DNA from 2 places in the Bradyrhizobium sp. LeoB3 genome. Region 1 is predicted to be linked to the other one. Evidence: predicted binding sites of a transcription regulator. Region 1 holds the regulator's gene; the other holds the start of a gene.
What was found. Region 1 encodes PhoB, which activates phosphate uptake and scavenging genes when phosphate is short. Its sites were predicted from a motif close to TGTCATNNANCTGTCAT; they were not measured.

Region 1 (4,711 bases):
GCGTTGACGAGGTCGCCCGAGGGCACCACGGCCTTCACGCCTATCAGAAGCCCCTCGCCGCGCACGTCGGCGAGAATGGACGGATAGCGGTCAACCGCGGAGGCGAGCTTCTGCTTGAGCAGGAGCGACATCTTCTGCACGTGATCGAAGAAGCCGGGCTTCAGCATCACATCGAGCACGGCGCCGGCGGCCGCGACCGCGAGCGGATTGCCGCCGAAGGTCGAGCCATGCGAGCCCGGCGTCATGCCGGACGCAGCTTCCGCGGTCGCAAGGAAGGCGCCGATCGGAAAGCCGCCGCCGAGCGCCTTCGCCAGCGACATCACATCAGGGGTGACCCCGATGCGCTTGTAGGCGAAGAGATCGCCGGTGCGGCCCATGCCGGTCTGCACCTCGTCGAAGGCGAGCAGCAGGCCGTGCTCGTCGCAGAGCTGGCGCAGCGCCTTGAAGAAGGCCGGCGGCGCGGAGCGCACGCCGCCTTCGCCCTGCACCGGCTCGATCAGGATGCCTGCGGTCTCTGGACCGATCGCACGTTTCACCGCTTCGATATCGCCATGCGGCACCTGGTCGAAGCCGTCCATCGGCGGACCGAAGCCCTCGAGATATTTAGCGGCGCCGGTCGCTGCGAGTGTCGCGAGCGTGCGGCCATGGAAGGCGCCTTCGAAGGTGATGATGCGGTAGCGCTCCGGATGCCCCTTCGAGAAGTGATAGTGACGCACGACCTTGATCACGCCCTCCATCGCTTCCGCGCCGGAATTGCAGAAGAACACGAAGTCCGCAAAACTCTGCTCGCACAGCCGCGCGGCAAGCTTCTCGCCGTCCGGGCTCTTGAACAGGTTCGACATGTGCCAGAGCTTCGTCGCCTGTTCCTGCAGCGCCTTCACCAGATCCGGATGGGCATGGCCGAGCGCGTTCACCGCGACGCCGGAGGTGAAGTCGAGATAACGCTCGCCTTTGGTCGAGATCAGCCAACAGCCTTCGCCGCGTTCGAAGCCGAGATCGGCCCTGGCAAAAACGGGAAGCAGATGCGACGTGGCGCGGTCGGTCATGGCGATCACTGAAGGGTTCAGACAAGCCTTTCAGACAAGCCCCGGCGGCGTGCAGCGATGCAGACACGCGGCTGAAGCTCATCCAGCGAAAACAAAACGTGCCGCCTTTGCAGGGCGGCACGTAAAGGCATTCTATGCGCGCGGCAGGTGCTGTCAATCTCCACGAAGCCGCCAGGCTGCGCGGCAAAGTACCGGTAATCCGCAGTTTTCCGGTGTGGTGGAAAGCCCGATTGCAATCCCTAAATGTCGGAACATGTGGACGCATAGGCGCGGACTCTTGCGCCAGAGTCACGCCATATTGTAGCGTTTGGCCTGTCGGGTACGACATCTCGTGCGGCAGTTTTGATCCCTTAGAGTCCTTTGTGTGCGGCGTACACGTTCGGGTGCGGTTTTCGTGCCCGGCGAGCCTTAAGGGATTCTGCCCGCAGGGATTTTTGAGATTAGGCATCGCAGCGCTGTCCCAGGATCGGCCGGCGCAACGCGAAGGGAAAGATGCGATGACGGTATTGACCTGGTCCGACGAACGCGTCGAGCAGTTGAAAAAGCTCTGGGAAGGTGGCCTCTCGGCCAGCCAGATCGCTGCGGAACTGGGCAACGTGACCCGCAATGCGGTGATCGGCAAGGTGCACCGGCTTGGCCTCTCGGGCCGCGCCAAGAGTCCTGCTGCAGCCGCGCCGCGGCAGCGCAAGGCGCGTCCGGCACAGCCGATGATGCGCGTGGCGCGTCCGGTCTCCCGCGGCAACACCGCGCTCGCCCACGCCTTCGAGGTGGAGGTGGAAGCGGACCCTATCGCCTACGACAATGTGGTGCCGATGAGCCAGCGGCTGTCGCTGCTCGAATTGAACGAGGCCACCTGCCACTGGCCGGTCGGCGATCCCTCGAGCCCGGAATTCTTCTTCTGCGGCGGCAAGGCGCTTCCCGGCCTGCCCTATTGCGCGCACCACTCCCGCATCGCCTACCAGCCGGCGGCTGACCGCCGCCGTCCGACGGTCAAGCCGTCACAAGGCAAGTAAGCCGACGACAGATCGTAGCCGGGGTGGAGCGCAGCGCAACCCGGGAACGCTGTATCGGCAGGTCCAAATTTCCCCGGGCTACGCTTCGCTGCACCCGGGCTACGGATTGAGGTCGCCGGTTTACGACTGCTCGGCCTTCGCGAAGCGATCATCGAGCGCGTAGCCCGCGCCGCGGACGGTGCGGATCGGGTCCTGCTCGCGGCCGGGATTGAGCAATTTGCGCAGGCGGCCGATGTGAACGTCGACGGTGCGCTCGTCGATATAGATGTCGCGGCCCCAAACGCTGTCGAGCAGCTGCTCGCGGCTGAACACGCGGCCGGGATGCTCCAGGAAGAACTCCAGCAGGCGATATTCGGTCGGGCCGAGATCGATCGGGCGGCCCGAGCGCGCGACGCGGCGCTTCTCGCGGTCGAGTTCGATGTCGCCATAGGTGAGCACGGTGGCGAGCCGCTCCGGGCTTGCCCGGCGCAACAGGCCCTTCACCCGCGCGAGCAGTTCAGGCACCGAGAACGGCTTGACGATGTAGTCGTCGGCACCGGTCGCCAGCCCCCTCACGCGCTCGCTTTCCTCGCCGCGCGCGGTCAGCATGATGATCGGGAGCTGCTTGGTCTCCGGCCGCGCCCGCAGACGGCGGCACAGCTCGATGCCGGAGAGTCCCGGCAGCATCCAGTCGAGCACGACAAGGTCGGGAATACGTTCCTTGAGCCTTGTGTCCGCATCGTCTCCACGGGCGACCGTTTCGACATCATAGCCTTCTGCATCGAGATTGTAGCGCAACAGCGTCGTCAGCGCTTCTTCGTCTTCGACCACCAGAATGCGTGCGCTCATCGGCTTGGCTTCTCCTATAGCGGGATGACTCTCTGCTTGAATCGTCATCCCACTCTTCCTTTGATGTTTGAGCAGGATCTTGGCGGAAAGCCGGCGTCGACTTTCCGGATGTTGCTCTAGTTGCCCGGAACGGTCGTGGCGAACGTCGTCATATCCCCCTTCGGCCGCTTGTCGGTGATCTGCTGACCCTCGATCATGTAGAAGACCGTTTCCGCGATGTTGGTGGCGTGGTCGCCGATCCGCTCGATGTTCTTGGCGCAGAACATCAGGTGGATGCAGAACGAGATGTTGCGCGGATCTTCCATCATGTAGGTGAGGAGCTCGCGGAACAGCGAGGTGCAGATCGCGTCCACCTCCTCGTCGCTCTTCCAGACGTTCATCGCCGCCGGCAGATCGTGCGCGGCATAGGCGTCGAGCACGGACTTGACCTGCGACAGCACGAGGTCGGTCATGTGCTCCAGGCCGCGGATCAGCTTCAGCGGCTGGAAGTCGTTCTCCAGCGCGGCGACGCGCTTGCCCATGTTCTTGGCGAGGTCGCCGATCCGCTCGAGGTCGGTCGCCACCCGCATCGCGCCGACGATCTCGCGCAGGTCGACAGCCATCGGCTGGCGGCGGGCGATCGTCAGCACGGCGCGCTCCTCGATCACGCGCTGCAGGCTGTCGATTTCGATGTCGGAAGCGACGACACGCTTGCCGAGCGCGACGTCGCGGCGGATCAGCGCATCGACGGATTCGGTGATCATCCGTTCGACCAGCCCGCCCATCTCTGCGACCAGACGGGTCAGTTCCTGAAGATCGCTGTCGAATGCCTTGGCGGTATGTTCAGAAGCCATGATGTCCCTCCTCAACCAAACCGGCCGGTGATGTAGTCTTGGGTACGTCGATCGCTCGGCGAGGTGAAGATCTTGCTGGTGTCGTCGAACTCGATCAGTTCGCCCAGATACATGAACGCGGTCTTGTCGGAGACGCGCGCCGCCTGCTGCATGTTATGCGTGACGATCGCGATCGTGTAGTCCTCCGACAATTCCTGGATCAATTCCTCGACCTTGGCGGTCGAGATCGGATCGAGCGCCGAGCAGGGCTCGTCGAACAGGATAACTTCGGGCCGCACCGCAACCGTGCGGGCGATGCAGAGGCGCTGCTGCTGGCCGCCGGAGAGGCTCAGGCCGGAGGCGTTGAGCTTGTCCTTGACCTCGTTCCACAGCGCGCCGCCGCGCAGCGCTTTCTCGACGCGGCCGTCCATTTCAGATTTCGAGATCTTCTCGTAAAGGCGGATGCCGAAGGCGATGTTCTCATAGATCGTCATCGGGAACGGCGTCGGCTTCTGGAACACCATTCCGATCCGCGCCCGCAGCAGGTTGAGGTCGAGCTTGGGGTCGAGGATGTTGGTCTGGTCCAGCATCAACTGGCCGGTGGCGCGCTGGCCGGGATACAGGTCGTACATCCGGTTGAAGATCCGGAGCAGGGTCGACTTGCCGCAGCCGGACGGGCCGATAAAGGCGGTGACGCGGTTGGTGCCGAGCGTCAGGTTGATGTTCTTCAACGCATGGTGCTCGCCGTAATAGAAGTTGAGGCTGCGTGCAGTCACCTTTGGCGCCGCTTCCGGCAGCGACTTCTGGGGAATGGCCGCGCTCGGGCTGGTCGTCGATACGGACAGATCGGTCATTTTGCGCTCCTTTCGGCGCCGAGGATGCGCGCGCCGATGTTGAGCGCGAGCACGGTCAAGGTGATAAGCAAGGCCCCGCTCCAGGCGAGCTCCTTCCAATAGGCGTAGGGGCTCTGCACGAAGTTGTTGATGGTCACCGGCAGGTTCGCCATCGTCTT
Region 2 (4,711 bases), on a different contig from region 1:
TCATCAGCATGAGCGCAAGCTGAACAGTTGTTCAGGATTCTCCTGCAGTTCCTGCGGAACGTTTCCGCGGGAAGTGCCGTTTAGTTCAGGCACATGGAGGAGGACATCATGAAGAAACTTGCTTATGTCTTCGCAGCGCTCGGCGCGATTGCCGTTGCAGCTCCGTCGATCGCCAATGCAGAGACCGTCGTAATCAAGCGTGGCGACCATCATCATCACTGGCGCGGCGCCCACGCCGAGATGCGCGGGCCCGGCTGGCATCATCGCCATCACGACAAGGTGGTGATCATCAAGAAGCATCATCACAACTACGGCTACTGAGGCGTGAACAGAATGGCTCCGCAAGGGGCCATTCTTTTTTGCAGCGATCCTGCGTAGGATGGGTAGAGCGCAGCGAAACCCATCGCGATAGAGCAAGCCGCACGATGATGGGTTTCGCGCCGCTCTACCCATCCTACGATTCCCGCTGAACCTCGCACCGCTGTCGTCCCCGCGAAGGCGGGGACCCATAACCACAGGGGAGAGTTCTGATTCAGATTTCAAACAGCCGAGGGGATGTGAGTCCGCATTCTCGCGGCGTGAAATGCCCGAGGTTTGCATCGTTTCCGCCCTCCTCGATATCAGAGGGCGCAGGGAAAGCCGGGTGCTGGTTGCACCCGTGGGTCCCGTGCAACAAAAAGCACGGGGGTAGGACCACAGGTCAACCGAAGCATTCCGGCTTTCCCTGCGCGATGGTGTTACGGTTTCCTTCGCGCTCTCCCCGGTGACCGGGCTTTCTTGCCACCGTCATCTCTCGCACGAACTTCTTCGCGCAAAAAACTTAGCGCCAGCGTCGGGGCGCCAGGACCACACGACTTCGCCGTCCGTAATGCGCGCGCTCGTCAGTCACACCCATCGCGTCCACCGCATCTCACCGCAACGTTCGTGACGATCGCGAGCCGCCCCTCATCCGCCGTGAGACGCGCGGAGTTAAATCACTGATTTGCCCGACGGCGAAAGCGGAATATTTTTCGCGCAGGGGATGGACAGACTTTGGGCTGATTTGCCCGTCGAGTTGATTTGTCGCACCCAAAGCATCCACGTCGTCACTGCGAGCGGAGCGAAGCAATCCATAGCGCCACTTGTGGAGACGTGGATCGCTTCGCGGAGCCTGTCGTCGGGCGCGCGTTCGCGCGACCCGTTGGCTCGCAATCACAAGGGGCTGCAGCCGGAATGGATTCCGGGCTCGTCCTTCGGACGCCCCGGAATGACGGAGGGAGTCAGATGTGCTCTGCCATGATCTCGCCCGGCCGCGTATCCGGCCGTGGCTCGATATCGACCGACCAGAGATCGCGGTTGTCGACGTCCTTCAAGGTCACCGTCATCACCCCGGTCGCACCATCGATGTCGACGCGGCCGAAGAATTGCAGGCCGAAGCAGGGAGCGAGGTTGTCGCCCTGCTCCGCGCTGCAGCCTTTCTGATACATCGCTTTGGGGCCGAAAGTGTTGTCGAGCACGCCCGGCGACCAGGTGCCGGCGTGCAGCGGGCCGGAGACGAATTCCCAGAACGGCTCGAAATCCTGGAAGACCGCACGGTTCGGGTCGTAATGATGGGCCGCGGTGTAGTGCATGTCGGCGGTGAGCCAGACCGTGTTGCGGATGCTGGCACGCTTCATGAACGACAGGAGATCAGCGATCTCGTGCTCGCGCCGCTCCGGCGGGCCGTCGCCGAGCGCGACCGCATCCAGGCTGATGAGGCCGATCGGCAAGTCCGCGGCGATCACCTTCCAGGTGGCGCTGGAGGCGACCAGCTCGCGCTTTAGCCAGGCGAGCTGCGCCTTGCCAAGGATGAAGCTGTCGCTGTTGCCATCGCCTTTATTCCACGTGGAATCGCGGTAAGAGCGCATGTCGATGAGGAACACGTCGAGCAGCGAACCATAGGCGATCCTGCGATAGACGCGGCCGTCCTGCGCGAGAGTAGTGCGCATCGGCATGAATTCGTGAAACGCGCGCCGCGCACGCGCCACCAGACGCGAAGAGCCGTCCTCGGCATAGCCGGTCTCATCAGCGCTGCCGATCGGCGACCAGTCGTCGGCGACCTCGTGGTCGTCCCATTGTGCGAACGTCGGCACTTCCGCATGGAAGGCGCGGAAGTTTGCGTCACACCAATTGTATTTGTAGTTGCCGCGAAATTGCGCGAGGCTCCTGGCGACCGCCGACTTCTCTTCGGTGACGATGTTACGCCAGAGCGTGCCGTCCGGCAGCCGCAACTCAGATGGCACCGGGCAATCGGCGTAGATGTGGTCGCCGGAATGAATGAAGAAGTCGGGACGGTTCGCCAGCATCGTGCCGTAGCTGCGCAGGCCGCCGCGGGAGGGATCGATGCCCCAACCCTGCCCCACCGTATCGCCGGACCAGACGAAGGAGATCGATTGGCGCGTCATCGGTGCCGTGCGGAAACGGCCGCCCCTCGCCTCGCCCGCAAGCCCATCGGACGATTCAAAGCGCACCCGATAGAAAATGTCCTGTCCCGGCGGCAGGCCGTCGATGAGGAGCTTTGCGGTGAAGTCGGTTGAAGGCAGCGCGTCGCTTGAGGCCGCGCGCAAAATGGTCTTGAAATTCTCGTCGGCTGCGCATTCCACCTGCATCCGCGCGGCACGATCGACACGCGACCAGATCACAGCGGCATCATCAGAGACGTCACCGGATTGAATCCCGCACCGAAGCTTCGGGCGATCGGCGGCGCGGCTGAGATAGGGCTTTGCGAGAGTGCCGAGACTTGCGAGTGCGGCGGTCGAGCCTGACCGGATCAGAAACTGGCGTCGGGTCAGGCCGCGCCTGGCGCGTGTCGCAATCGCCATGGGCAGGATCTCCGTCGAATCGCGACGAAGGTTGCCTGCGCTGCTTGACTCCCAGCCTACGGTTTTACGACAGGTGGATGACTCGTACTAACCGCACTACCTCGTCATGCCCGGGCTCGTCCCGGGCATCCACCTCTTGCAGACGCGCAAGCGGTTCGTGGATGGCCGGGTCAAGCCCGGCCATGACGGAGAATGTGTGCGCCAGTGGTGCTCTTAAGACTTTGTCGGGCGCGCCCGTCAGCGCCAGTTGCAGATGCCGCCGGAGCGGCAGGGCCAGGTCTGGATGCGGGTGTCGCGGGCCTGGGCGTCGAGCGGGTTGCCGTGGCGGCGGGCAAGCTTGGCGCGGGCGGGAACGCGCCGCTCGGTGCGCACCGACCGCTCAGGCACAGGCGCAGCACGCGCGGCCCTGACCCTTTTCGTCTCTACCGGCTTCGGTTCCGCGACCACGTGTGCAGCATCATTGTGATCGCTTTTGGCTTCGACGGGAACCGGTGCGAACTCCGTCGGCGGACCGAGCCGCTTAGGCGACAGCACGGCCTTGGAGAGGTCGAGATTGAAATAGTCGCCGGGGCGATAATCGTCCGCCATCGCCGGGACGCTCAGGACCAGGGCGGCGGTGGCAACGGCGGCCAGAACTGCATTTCTGGAGCTCACCGAACGCCTCCGAAATGACTCCAAGTGGACACGCCCATCATGTAGGAAGCCGGCCGGACAATTCCAGCCGATCCTGTGGGCACGGTTACCGATCAACGAAAACAATGGCCGCAGGTTGCTTCCTGCGGCCCAAGAATAGGCTCAAGAATCAGCCCAAGCACCGGACCGGATCGGAACCTACTCGGCCGCCTGCGCGACCGGCTGACCGATCGCAGCTTCGAGCCGCTGGCACTCCTGGCGATAGCGAGCGACGTTCGCTTCCTTGACGTGGCCGTAGCCGCGTACCAACTCCGCAGCCTTCGCCAGCGCCACCAAGCGCGGCAAATCGAGCGGCTTGTTGCCGAGATGGCGCAGGATCATCGCCGAATATTCGCCCGGCAGCGCCCGCTCCATCCGCCGCTCGGCGGTGTAGCCGAAGATATCGAGCGCGGAACCACGCAAGCGTTTCAGCCGCGCCAGCAGCCTGAACGCGCTGAACACCCAGGGCCCGAACTCGCGCTTCTGCAGATGTCCGGTGACCTTGTCGCGACGCGCGAACAGCGGCGGGGCGAGCAGCACCTTCAACCCGGGCTCGCCGTCGAACTGCTCCTTCAACGCCCTCGCGAATTCGCCATCGGTATAGAGCCGCGCGACCTCGTACTCGTCCTTGTAGGCCATCAGCTTGAACAGGCCTTTTGCAAACGCCTCCGTCAGCTCATGTGAGCCGGGGGCCGCTGCCGTCTCGGCGGCCCGCACCCGCGCGACGTCGGCGAGGTAACGCTGCGAATAGGCCTCGTCCTGATAGTCGGCGAGGAACTTGGCGCGGAAGGCGATGATCTCGTCGAGCGTGCGCCGTGCCGGCGCCGCGCTCGACGTTTTGAAGCGCGCGGCGCTGACGACGCGCGCCAGGTCGTGCGCGGCGAGCCGGCCCCATGAGAAGGCCATCTTGTTCATCTCGACGGCGGCGCCGTTCAGCTCGATCGCCTTCATCAGCGCCTCCAGCGACATCGGCACCGCGCCGCGCTGGAAGGCGAAGCCGAGCAGGAAGGCGTTGGTGGCGATGCTGTCGCCCATCAGCGCGGTGGCAAGGCCGGTGGCGTCGAGGATGTCGAGGTCGGACGAGGTGACGGCCCCGCTCAGCGTGTCACGCATCGCGCCCGCCTCGAAATCGAGGTCGGGATTCATCACGAAGCTCGCGGTCGGCAGCAGGTCGGCATTGACGATCGCGCGCGTCACGC

Region 2: a site for PhoB is predicted at 2,907-2,923, ahead of ACZXDY_RS34860 (alkaline phosphatase D family protein). Genes of this name have one in related genera too.

What each region holds. Positions count from the first base shown of each region.
Region 1 is NZ_JBVBEF010000037.1:70,131-74,841, reverse strand. It holds gene ACZXDY_RS23165 (acetylornithine transaminase) at 1-1,046, opposite strand, end outside; gene ACZXDY_RS23160 (GcrA family cell cycle regulator) at 1,544-2,059, shown strand; gene phoB (phosphate regulon transcriptional regulator PhoB) at 2,180-2,887, opposite strand; gene phoU (phosphate signaling complex protein PhoU) at 3,004-3,720, opposite strand; gene pstB (phosphate ABC transporter ATP-binding protein PstB) at 3,732-4,553, opposite strand; gene pstA (phosphate ABC transporter permease PstA) at 4,550-4,711, opposite strand, start outside.
Region 2 is NZ_JBVBEF010000083.1:16,315-21,025, forward strand. It holds gene ACZXDY_RS34855 (hypothetical protein) at 109-321, shown strand; gene ACZXDY_RS34860 (alkaline phosphatase D family protein) at 1,260-2,840, opposite strand; gene ACZXDY_RS34865 (hypothetical protein) at 3,078-3,428, opposite strand; gene ACZXDY_RS34870 (indolepyruvate ferredoxin oxidoreductase family protein) at 3,672-4,711, opposite strand, start outside.